Regions from separate parts of the Brevibacillus brevis NBRC 100599 genome, predicted to be linked through region 1. Evidence: riboswitches for the same ligand, from Rfam matches in the RefSeq annotation. Region 1 holds a riboswitch; the other holds the start of a gene.
The links. Region 1 has a riboswitch for cobalamin ahead of metE (5-methyltetrahydropteroyltriglutamate--homocysteine S-methyltransferase). Riboswitches for the same ligand answer to the same signal wherever they lie in the genome.
Positions count from the first base shown of each region.

Region 1 (5,639 bases):
CGGATCAAATGGGGCAACGAAAAGGCTCAGGTGCAGCGTACTACAACATCTTCGGCTGGGATATCAACGAGTTTCTCGATTGCAAAAAGATCAATGCGGATGAAAAAGCCCGCATCAAAACGTTGTCCATCGGCCTGATCGTACCAAACGTGTTCTACAAGCTGGCTGAGGAAAACAAGCCATTGACTGTGTTTGCTCCGTACTCCGTGTACAAAGAATACGGTGTGCATCTGGATGATATGGACCTCGATGAGATGTACGAGGAGCTCTTGGCTAACGATCGCATCAAGAAAAAGACCGTGATGAGCGCACGCGAGATGTTGACCAAAATCGCGATGATCCAAATGGAATCGGGCTATCCGTACATCATGAACAAAACGAATGCGAACAACAACCATGCTCTGAAAGATCTCGGTTCGGTAAAAATGTCAAACCTGTGCACGGAAATCTTCCAGCTACAGGAGACTTCGACGATTACCAATTACGGCGAGATGGATATCATCCGTCGCGATATTAGCTGCAATCTGGCATCGCTCAATATTGTCAATGTGATGGAACGCAAAATGATCCGCGAATCTGTCCACGAAGGAATCGAAGCCATTACAGCCGTGAGTGACATGACGCGTGTAGAAAACGCTCCAGGCGTTCAAAAGGCAAATCGTGAGCTGCACTCTGTAGGTCTCGGTGCGATGAATCTGAACGGATATCTGGCAAAGAACAGAATCGCTTATGAAAGTGAAGAAGCGAAAGATTTCGCCCGTACGTTCTTCATGATGATGAACTTCTACTCCTTGGAAAAAAGTATGGAAATTGCAAGGGAAACAGGCATGACCTTCTTGGGCTTTGAACAATCGGAATATGCAAAAGGCACTTATTTTAACAAGTACGTGACGAACGATTACAGCCCGCGGACGGAAAAAGCAAAGCTTCTCTTTGAAGGAATGCACATTCCGACGCCAGCAGATTGGGCGGAGCTACAGCAAAAGGTGCAAAAGCATGGCGTTTATCATGCGTACCGTTTGGCGATTGCACCGACACAGAGCATTTCCTACATTCAGAATGCGACTTCTAGCGTGATGCCAATTGTTGAGCATATCGAAACGAGAACGTATGCCAACTCTACGACGTATTACCCGATGCCGTACTTGTCGCAGGAAAACTATTTTTACTACAAATCGGCGTATGTAATCGATCAATTCAAAGTGATTGATCTGATTGCCGAAATTCAAGAGCACATCGACCAAGGAATTTCGACTGTGCTGCACGTGAACAGCAACATTTCAACCAGAGAACTGGCTCGCTATTACATTTACGCAGCGAAAAAAGGTCTGAAGTCGCTCTACTATACGCGGACGAAGCATTTGACTGTAGAAGAGTGCATTAGCTGCGCTGTTTAGTGAACGCGATTCATATAAGGAAAAGCATCAAGCAAAAAGAGAAGAGGAACGCCATATGAAAGCAGTCAATTGGAACAGGCCGGACGACGATTTTACGATGACGTTTTGGAATCAAAACATCATGCAGTTCTGGACGGATGATGAGATTCCGTTGTCAGATGACAAGATGGCCTGGATGGAGCTCAGTGCGACTGAACGGGATACGTATAAAAAAGTATTGGGCGGTCTCACCTTGCTGGATACGGTTCAGGGTGGAGTAGGGATGCCGAAGATCATGGAGCATGTCGATGGACTGCAAAGAAAAGCGGTTCTCGCCTTCATGGGTATGATGGAGCAAATCCATGCGAAATCGTACAGCAGTATTTTTACAACGCTGGCATCGACAGAGGAGATTGACGGTATTTTTTCGTGGGTAGAAAACAATCCACATCTGCAAAAGAAAGCGGCCCTCATCTCCAAACGCTATCAAGAAATTGAGAAACCGAAAGACTTGTACATGGCGATGGTAGCGTCCGTCTTCCTGGAAAGCTATCTGTTTTACAGCGGCTTCTTCTATCCGCTCTATTTGGCGGGGCAAGGAAAGATGACAAGCAGCGGGGAAATTATCGACCTGATTGTTCGTGACGAGAGTATCCACGGACTCTATGTCGGCGTTCTCGCGCAAGAAGTCTACCAAGGTCTGAGTGTGGTCGAGCAGACCGCAGCAATAGAGGAGCTGTATGCCCTTTTGCATGAGCTGCAAGAAAATGAAGAGGCCTATACGACTTCGTTGTATACCGAAATCGGCTTGGCTGACGAGGTTCATGCCTACGTGCGCTACAACGCGAACAAGGCATTGATGAATCTGGGTCTGGACCCGCTATTCCCGGAGGAAGAAGTAAACCCGATCGTGCTGAACGGCATTCGCACGCAGACGAAGCAGCATGACTTCTTCTCGAAAAAAGGAAATGGTTATGTCCGTACACTAAACGTAGAGCCGTTGACGGACGATGATTTTAGATTTTAGTATGACAAAAAATGGATTCTGTGTTACTGTATGAACAGTGTGCTGCCCTGCTCGTTTTCTGGGGCGCTTCACAGAACCATGATAATTTCATAGGAGTGGGAACAGGTTCTTTGGTTATCAAGATCGACCAAGGATGAAAAGGGAAGTCGGTGAGAATCCGACACGGTCCCGCCACTGTATGAGGGGAGTCGGCACATTTATTAGCCACTGATCCAAACGGATTGGGAAGGTATGTGCAGATGATGATCCCAAAGTCAGGAGACCTGCCTGTTTCGACGACACTGTTTAACCTACGGGAGATAGGGAGGTGTTAGGATGCTGTGATCTCAGTGCTTATTTGGCATTTCTAACGTTCTTTTTGATCGTTGGAGATGCCTTTTTTATTGGGCGGATTCAAGTCAAGATCGAATGAAGAATGGAGAGGAAGCTCATGAAAAGCAGCAATTTGGGATATCCACGGATCGGGAAGAACCGCGAGTGGAAAAAGGCATTGGAAGCATTTTGGGCAGGCAGCATCGATGAGGCAAGCCTGGTACAGCAAATGGAGCAAATCCGTCACCAAAACCTGTTACGTCAGCAGGAAAAAGGGGTCGAGCTGATCCCTGTGGGTGACTTTACGTACTACGATCACATGCTGGATATGGCTGTGATGTTTGGAATGGTCCCCAAGCGTTATGAATATGAGGGAGGCCCGGTTTCATTAGCCACATACTTCGCCATGGCTCGCGGTTCGAAGGAAGCTGTCGCCAGCGAAATGACGAAATGGTTTAACACGAACTACCATTACATCGTCCCGGAGTTCGGTGAACGACAACCAGCCATAACCGAGAACAAGCCTCTCCAGGCCTATTTGGAGGCCAAAGAAAAGTATGGCATCATCGGAAAGCCTGTTATTGTAGGCCCGTATACGTTTGTCAAATTGTCCAAAGGATATGAGAAAAACGAATTTGAGATCATCGTGGATCAACTCGTTCCGCTCTACATAGACGTTCTCCGGGAGTTAGAGCTGCACGGCGTGGAATGGGTGCAAATCGATGAGCCTGCATTTGTACGGGATGTCTCTGAGCAAGAACGCGCCATCATCAAGCGTATCTATACGCAAATCGGTCAAGCACTACCGCATCTACAATGCATGCTGCAAACCTATTTTGAAGCGGTGGATTGGTACAAGGAGCTAGTTTCCTTACCAGTAAAAGGAATCGGTCTTGATTTTGTACACGGAGCGAAGCGCAATTTGACTCATCTGAAAACACACGGGTTTCCAGCAGACAAGATTCTCGCAGCGGGAATCATCGACGGTCGAAACATATGGCGTGCGTCCATTGAGGAGAAATGGGAGCTGGTCAATGAAATTTCCGAGATCGTTCCACTCGAAAAGCTGTGGCTGCAGCCGTCTAGCAGTTTGTTGCACGTTCCTGTAACAGTTGAAGCAGAGAGCGATTTGCCAGAGGAAGTCGTGTCTGCATTGGCGTTTTCCGACGAAAAACTAGGGGAAGTACAGCTTTTAGTCCAAGGATTCCGATATGGGAAGTACGTCATTTCAAAAGAGATCGCTCAAAATGAAGCGGACTTGCTGAAGCTCGCATTATCTCCAGCAAGGAATCGTCAAGATGTGAAGAATGCTTTACGTCAAATCACTGCTGTCAAACTTGAAAGAAGTATTCCTTATCTCGAACGTCGAGAGATTCAACAAAATACGTGGAAGTTGCCACTGTTGCCAACGACCACAATCGGTAGTTTCCCGCAGACGGCGGAGGTTCGTCAAGCTCGACAGCAGTTTAAAAAAGGGAACTGGACAGTGGAGCAATACGACGCTTTCATTCAGGCGCAAATCAAGGAATGGGTCAAAATACAGGAAGAGCTCGGTCTGGATGTCCTCGTCCATGGTGAGTTCGAACGAACAGATATGGTTGAGTATTTTGGCGAAAAACTCGATGGCTTTTTGTTCACGAAAAACGGCTGGGTGCAGTCATATGGCTCGCGCTGCGTGAAGCCACCTGTTATTTACGGAGATGTGGAGTTTGTGGCACCAATGACGGTCAAAGAAAGTGTGTTTGCAAAATCATTGACCGCCAAACCAATGAAGGGTATGTTAACGGGCCCAGCAACTATTCTGAATTGGTCGTTTGCTCGAGACGATGTCTCCAGACAAGAAGTGTGCGAACAAATCGCGTTGGCATTGCGAAAAGAGGTAGAAGCCTTGGAAGAAGCGGGGATTCTCATGATTCAAGTTGATGAACCAGCGCTGCGCGAAGGACTTCCGCTCAAAAAAGAAGAGCAAGCAGCTTATCTCGAGTGGGCTGTCAGAGCGTTTCGTCTAGCGACTTCCACTGTTGCGCCGAGCACCCAGATTCATACACATATGTGCTATTGCGAATTCCATGATTTCATGGACGTCATCAGCGAACTCGATGCCGATGTGATCTCGATTGAAACCTCACGCAGCCACGGAGAGCTCGTGTCTGTGTTCGAAACAGGTACGTATGATAAAGGCATCGGGCTCGGCGTATATGATATCCATAGCCCCCGAGTTCCAGCTGTTTCAGAAATGGAAGATATGGTAGCACGAGGCGTACAGCTACTTCCACCGGACCAATTTTGGATAAACCCGGATTGCGGGCTGAAGACGAGAGGAAGAGAAGAAACCGTTCAGTCATTACGAAACATGGTTGCGGCAACGAAAGCGATTCGGAATCGTTTGACAGCTCAGTCGGGAAGGTGAACGCGATGAGAGGAGCCACACAAATGATGACAGAAGCACGACCGATCCAACAATCGAGAACCTTTTTGACTGATCTCGTCTTTCCGCCGGATACCAATCACCACCATACCATTTTCGGTGGGAAAGTCATGGCCTATGTAGATAAAATCGCCTGCATCGCAGCTATGCGACATTGCCGTAAGCCAGTTGTCACTGCGTCCAGTGATTCCTTCGATTTTCTCGCGCCAATCAAGACAGGGGAAGCGATCAACCTCGAGGCATATGTCACCTGGACCCATAAGACATCGATGGAAGTATTCGTGAGAGTGGAAGCGGAGAACTTGTTGACCGGGGAAAAGCGCATGACAGCACGCGCGTATCTGACGATGATTGCCCTCGACGATCAAGGAAAGCCGACGATCGTGCCTGGTGTCATTCCTGATACTGAGGAAGAGCGCATTCAGTATGAAAAAGCGAAGGAACGTCATGTATTGAGAAGGAAGCGGAAGGTAGAGATGTAAGGGGGGACACTATC
Region 1 covers NC_012491.1:3,313,950-3,319,588, reverse strand. The annotation lists gene nrdE (class 1b ribonucleoside-diphosphate reductase subunit alpha) at 1-1,397, shown strand, start outside; gene nrdF (class 1b ribonucleoside-diphosphate reductase subunit beta) at 1,453-2,403, shown strand; cobalamin riboswitch at 2,490-2,689, shown strand; gene metE (5-methyltetrahydropteroyltriglutamate--homocysteine S-methyltransferase) at 2,834-5,125, shown strand; gene BBR47_RS15815 (acyl-CoA thioesterase) at 5,149-5,625, shown strand.

Region 2 (5,639 bases), 800 kb from region 1:
AAATTCTCCCTTGTCCACGCAAAAATCGATTCCGTGCAAAACTGGCGTATCCTGATACGATTTTTGCAAGCTGTGCACATTGATCATTGCATACGTTACCTCTTCCTAAAGCGTTTATTTTGCTTCAATAAATACGCGAAAAACGGTGCTCCCAGAAAAGCTGTCACAACACCGAGCGGGATTTCCGTTGGACTCAGCAGCATTCTGGCGAGAGTGTCGGCCCACAGCACATAAATACCACCACAGATCGCGGCCATCGGCAGTAAAATTCGATGGTCAGGACCAACCAGCATACGGACGAGGTGCGGTACCACCAGGCCAACGAACCCGATAATTCCCGCGATAGAAACCGCCGCTGCCGTCAGGAGTGTCGAGACGACCAGAACCACCAGCTTCGTTCGATCTACATGGACGCCGAGATGCGCAGCCTGCCGCTCGCCTAACGCAAATAGGTTCAAGGAACGCGCATAGCTTACCAGCACCATTCCGCCTATGACCAAGTACGGAATCAAGACATACGTAAAGGCCCAGCCCCGAAATGACAGGCTGCCCATCAGCCAGAACACGATCTCATTCACCGTCTGATCCGATAGCGACACCATAAAGGAAACGAGTGAGCCGAGAAAAGCCTGCACCACAACACCAGACAAAATCAGGGTCTCCGTTTGCAGCTTTCCTTGGGTGTTCGCGAGTCCGAGTACGATCCATAAACTGAGCAGTCCTGTAAGAAAAGCGACAACAGGCGTGCTCCATGCACCCAAAAAGCTGATTTGCAAGCCAAACAGGATCAAAAAGGCTGCTCCGACAGCAGAACCAGATGCCACGCCCATCGTAAACGGATCTGCGAGCGGATTGCGCAAAACTCCCTGAAAGCCCGCTCCCGCAAGAGATAAGCAGGCGCCAATCAAAACAGCCAATACAACGCGTGGAAAACGAACCTTCATGACAATTTGCTCAGATGACTCCGGCCACGCTACGGTGATCCACTCAGACAAGCCCGAGATTTGGTGGAGCAGGATGAGCCATACTTGCGAAATGGGAAGGTGTGCCGCCCCCATCGAGATACTGATGATTATTGAAGCCAGAAGGACGAGACAGCTGGCTCCTCCCCATATGAACAATCGTTTCTTCATTTTATTTCACCAAGTCAGGGTAAATCGCCTTCGCTACTTCAATCAAGCCTTGTGTAATACGCGGACCAGGACGGGACAAAATATTTTGGTCCATGCCAAAGATTTGTTTTTCACGAATCGCCTTCATTTTATCCCAGCCATTACGCTTGGCGATCATATCCTCCAGCTTGACGCCAGTCTTTTCATCGGTAATTCCGCTCGCATACAAAATGACGTCTGGATCGTTTTGCAAAATCTTTTCTTCACTGATCGGATTCCAGCCCTGTGTGTCAGAGGCAATATTTGTCGCTCCAGCCAGTGTGATGAGTTCATCCATGAATTCACCTTTTCCGACTGTCCAGCCTGGGGAAAACTCAAGGTATACCTTTTTCTTCTCTTCTGGTTTTACATTTTTCACTGCTTCTTGAACGTACGCGATATCCTTCTTCATTTGCGCGACAACTTTTTCGGCTTGTTCTTGTTTGTTAGTGATAACTCCCATCACCAACACATTGTTTAGGATGTCATCCATCTTTGTCGGATGGGTAATGTAGACGGGCATCCCGAGAGATTTGAGCTTGTCAGCCACTGGCTTCTCCATCGAAATCCCACCGACGACCATATCTGGCGTTTGAGCGAGAATCGCTTCTTCATTCGGTTTGACGACGCCGCCAATTTTCGGTTTTGTCTTCGCCGCTTCTGGATAATCATCGTAGTCTGAGACAGCTACGATCCGATTTTCCAAGCCTAATGCGAACAAAATCTCTGTCTCGGCAGGTGATGTGGAGACGATTCGCTCAGGAGCTTTTGCAAAGGTTACTTCTTTTCCTGTCGCATCCTTGACTGTCAACGGATACGTAGTTTGTTTTGCAGGCTGCTCGGCTGTATTCTCTTGCGGTGCTGTCTGCGGTGCACTGGTTTGTCCACCAGGTGCTTGCTGGCTGTTATCGTTACCCGCACAACCTGCGAGGCTCGCCGCAACTAGTAGTGGGATCATGAATCGCAATGAACGTTTCATATGTAGAACTTCCTTTCTGCGTGTCTGATTGACTGTACCTTCCAATAAAAAAAGCGACCCTTGCTTCCATTCGGAAATCAAAGGGTCGGCACCTCAGGGCAAACAGACAGGATGGTCTGCTTCCTGAAATAGGCCGATCCTTTCCGCGAAGGCAACAGGCACAAAAACAAACAGGCAGGTCTCCTGGCTTACGGCTGAGGAACGAGCCGATTTACAGTGGCGGGACCGCGTCGGATTTTCACCGACTTCCCTTTTCACCCGATCTTTTTGAGAAAAGACGAGGCACCTATTTGCTGTTACGTTTGAAATTGTCACAGTCCATGACTCATCCTACATCATAGCATTCCTTGGATGAAAAAAGAATGACAAACACGTAAGCCAATACTTTCTTGCCTGCTAAAAATGAAAACACCTGAACAAAAGGTTCAGGCAAATGGAATGCTTTTGGCAAAGCTTTTAACCACGTTTGTGCAAATAATCCAGAATGCCCATGGCGCACACCTGTAAATCGAGCTTGAGTACTCCGAAAACTTCGTGGTCATCATTGATGCCTTGTGACTGTAGATGCTCCGAGACTCGTTCCAATAACTTACGAGACAGATCAGCATATGTTTGTCCAACAGCAAGTGTTGATTCTCCTTCCGCCACAAACACAGGGAGCCACTCACGTATTTGGCGGTACACATCGTCTACCTGTTCAGACATCCCAAAATGACCAAAGTAAATGCGATTCAGCTTGCGCGCTTCAAATCGACGTAGAGACGCTAACATGGCATCCGGGTCAAACTGATTCGGAGAAGTAGATGGCAGTACGAGGTGTATACCATCCTTTTTAAGCTGCGGATAAAGTACACCTGCCGTATCACCTGTGAACATGCCACGGCTAACGGGATCGTAGATGCTGAAGTGATGATTGGCATGCCCTGGCGAATCCAGAAACTCCAACACGCAATTCGCTCCGATCTTTAGTGTATCCCCGTCTCCACGAATCAAAATCCGCTCTTCGGGAACAGCCTCAATCGGATCAAACAATCGATCAAAATCATCATGATACACCGCTCTCGCCCCTGCGATCAGTCGGCTTGGATTAACGAGGTGACGTGCACCCTTTGGATGGACGACGATCTTTGCGTTTGGGCAATCCTTTAGAAAAAGTCCCACTCCTCCCGCATGATCCAAATGAATGTGCGTCACGATGATGTATTTTACTTGCTCCGGGGTAAAACCGAGCTTGGCGAGGCCGGTCTTGATGTATGGGACGGAGGGGCTTGGCCCTGTTTCAACCAAAGTCAGTTCTTCTTCAGCGATGACATAAGTCCCCGTGCGTTCCGCCCAGCCCATATCGAAACCGTCTATTAGATGGATGCGCTCCCCTAAGTAAATTGGCTGTGATGATTGCATGTAAATGCTCCTCCTTTTCAAAGGTCATTTTGTTGCGAGAATATTTACACTTTATCACCTATTTAGCACGCACTGGGAAAAACAACACAAATTCTTCATATTTTCATCGTATTATGAGGGTAGCAAAAACAATTTCATTACCTGGAGGGGTGCGAAATGGGTCAGCTTTTTTCTGAGTTACGACCTGAGCATGAGAAGTTTATCAAGAAGCAACGAATGTTCTTTGTTGCCTCTGCTCCTATGGATACAGATGGTCATGTGAATCTTTCACCGAAAGGGTACGATTCCTTTCGCATCATATCGCCTACCGAGGTGGCCTATTTAGACCTGACCGGAAGCGGAAACGAAACCAGTGCACATCTACAGGAAAATGGCCGGATTACTCTCATGTTTTGTGCATTTGAAGGCCCTCCTCTCATCATGCGCTTATTCGGCAAAGGAACGGTTATTCTCCCAGATTCGCCTCGGTGGGATGAGCTCGTAAAAGACTTCCCGCTTCTGCCCGGTGCTCGTCAAATCATTACCGTAAACGTACAGGAAGTAAAGACTTCTTGCGGCTGGGCTATCCCCTTCTATTCCTACTCAAAAGAACGGGACACCCTTCAGAAATGGACTTTGGCTAAAGACGAGCAGGAACTGCTTGCTTATCAAAAGGAAAACAACGTAGTAAGCATGGATGGCTTGCCAACACCACTGGGACAAAAGCTTTTTCCCGCAGTAGGTGGGGATAACGAAGCGTAAAACGCAAAGAAGCTGCCTTGCTCGCAGCTTCTTTGTTTGAAAACTCTTTACTTGCTGGTATAAATGACCACTGCATCGCGGAGAAACTCGGCTACACCTGGCTGTTCCTTGTCATAGTAAGCAGTAAAGCGCGGGTCATCGACGTACATCTGGGCAACACCTGCGTGCGCTTCTTTGCTGTAGCTGTCCCAGTAAAAACTGAGCCATTGACGGTGAAGATCTGCTGCTTTTTGCGCCAATTCATGAGCAGGATCACCTGTCGAAAAAGCCTGCGCCAATGTATCGTGCAGGTCTGCGTTCAATTTCTCCAGCGCGGCATACTGTTCTTCTGTCATGCCTTTGACCATCTGATTCGATTTTTCGATTTGGTCATTTCCGTATTTCGCTCGAATTTCTGCCCCGTACTTCTCTTCATTCTCATCAATCATCTTTTGCTTGAAGCCTTCAAATTTTTGTTTGTCACTCATCGTTTTGGTCCCCTCTCTTTGTGCTAATGTCAAATCGACATTGGCGATTAACGCATCCAATTGCGCTCGCCTTTCCAGGAGCTTCTCGCGGTGCTCCCACAGTGCTCGGTCAGCATCAAAGGTTGGTGAATCCAGGATCTCCTTGATCTCCTCCAAGCTCACACCCAGCTCGCGGTAAAAAAGGATGTGCTGCAATCGATCAACCTCTAGCTGTCCGTAAATGCGATACCCTGACGAATTGATTCTCGCCGGCTTGAGAAGGTCAATTTCATCGTAGTATCGGAGCGTCCGGGTGCTGACACCCGCCAGGAGTCCTAGCTTTTGCACCGTATATTCCATGTTCATTCCTCCTGACAAATTGATCGTACACATTTACGGACCGTCAATGTCAAACACATTTTCAGCATAAAATTGGCGTTACTCTCTATCCATAATTTGTTAAAATATAGATAACGCCATACAAAGGGGGACTTCGATGCTCTATATCATCGGTTTCATTGTAGCCGTAGTCGGTGCCGGATGGGGATTAACAGGGCTGCTTAGCCTCAAAGCCAGAGATAAACATGCCATCACGCATTACAGTGACGATGCTTATGCCCAGCAAAACTTGTTCCAAATGCACAACAACCCTAGCCAGGGAATGTAAAAATAAAAAATGGCTGCCCGCATCATGTGCATGGCAGCCACCTTTCTTTTTTACAGAGCTTGGAATGTATCAGTCAATACCGGTACGATTTGCTTCTTACGGGAGACAACGCCCTTCAAAACAGCTTTGTTGTCCACCAATGTTACTTGGTACGCTTTTTCTACCGCTTGTGTTGCGCTACCAAGAGCGATCGCAACAGAATCGTTGTTCAAGATATCCGTTACAACAAACACGAACAGGTCCAAAGCTTTTTC
Region 2 covers NC_012491.1:4,114,761-4,120,399, forward strand. The annotation lists gene BBR47_RS19705 (ABC transporter ATP-binding protein) at 1-87, opposite strand, end outside; gene BBR47_RS19710 (FecCD family ABC transporter permease) at 96-1,133, opposite strand; gene BBR47_RS19715 (ABC transporter substrate-binding protein) at 1,135-2,130, opposite strand; cobalamin riboswitch at 2,286-2,435, opposite strand; gene BBR47_RS19720 (MBL fold metallo-hydrolase) at 2,587-3,531, opposite strand; gene BBR47_RS19725 (pyridoxamine 5'-phosphate oxidase family protein) at 3,688-4,272, shown strand; gene BBR47_RS19730 (MerR family transcriptional regulator) at 4,320-5,078, opposite strand; gene BBR47_RS31340 (hypothetical protein) at 5,215-5,385, shown strand; gene BBR47_RS19735 (manganese-dependent inorganic pyrophosphatase) at 5,436-5,639, opposite strand, start outside.
Region 2: it holds a riboswitch for cobalamin, as region 1 does, so the genes downstream of both, BBR47_RS19715 (ABC transporter substrate-binding protein) here and metE (5-methyltetrahydropteroyltriglutamate--homocysteine S-methyltransferase) in region 1, are expected to answer to the same signal.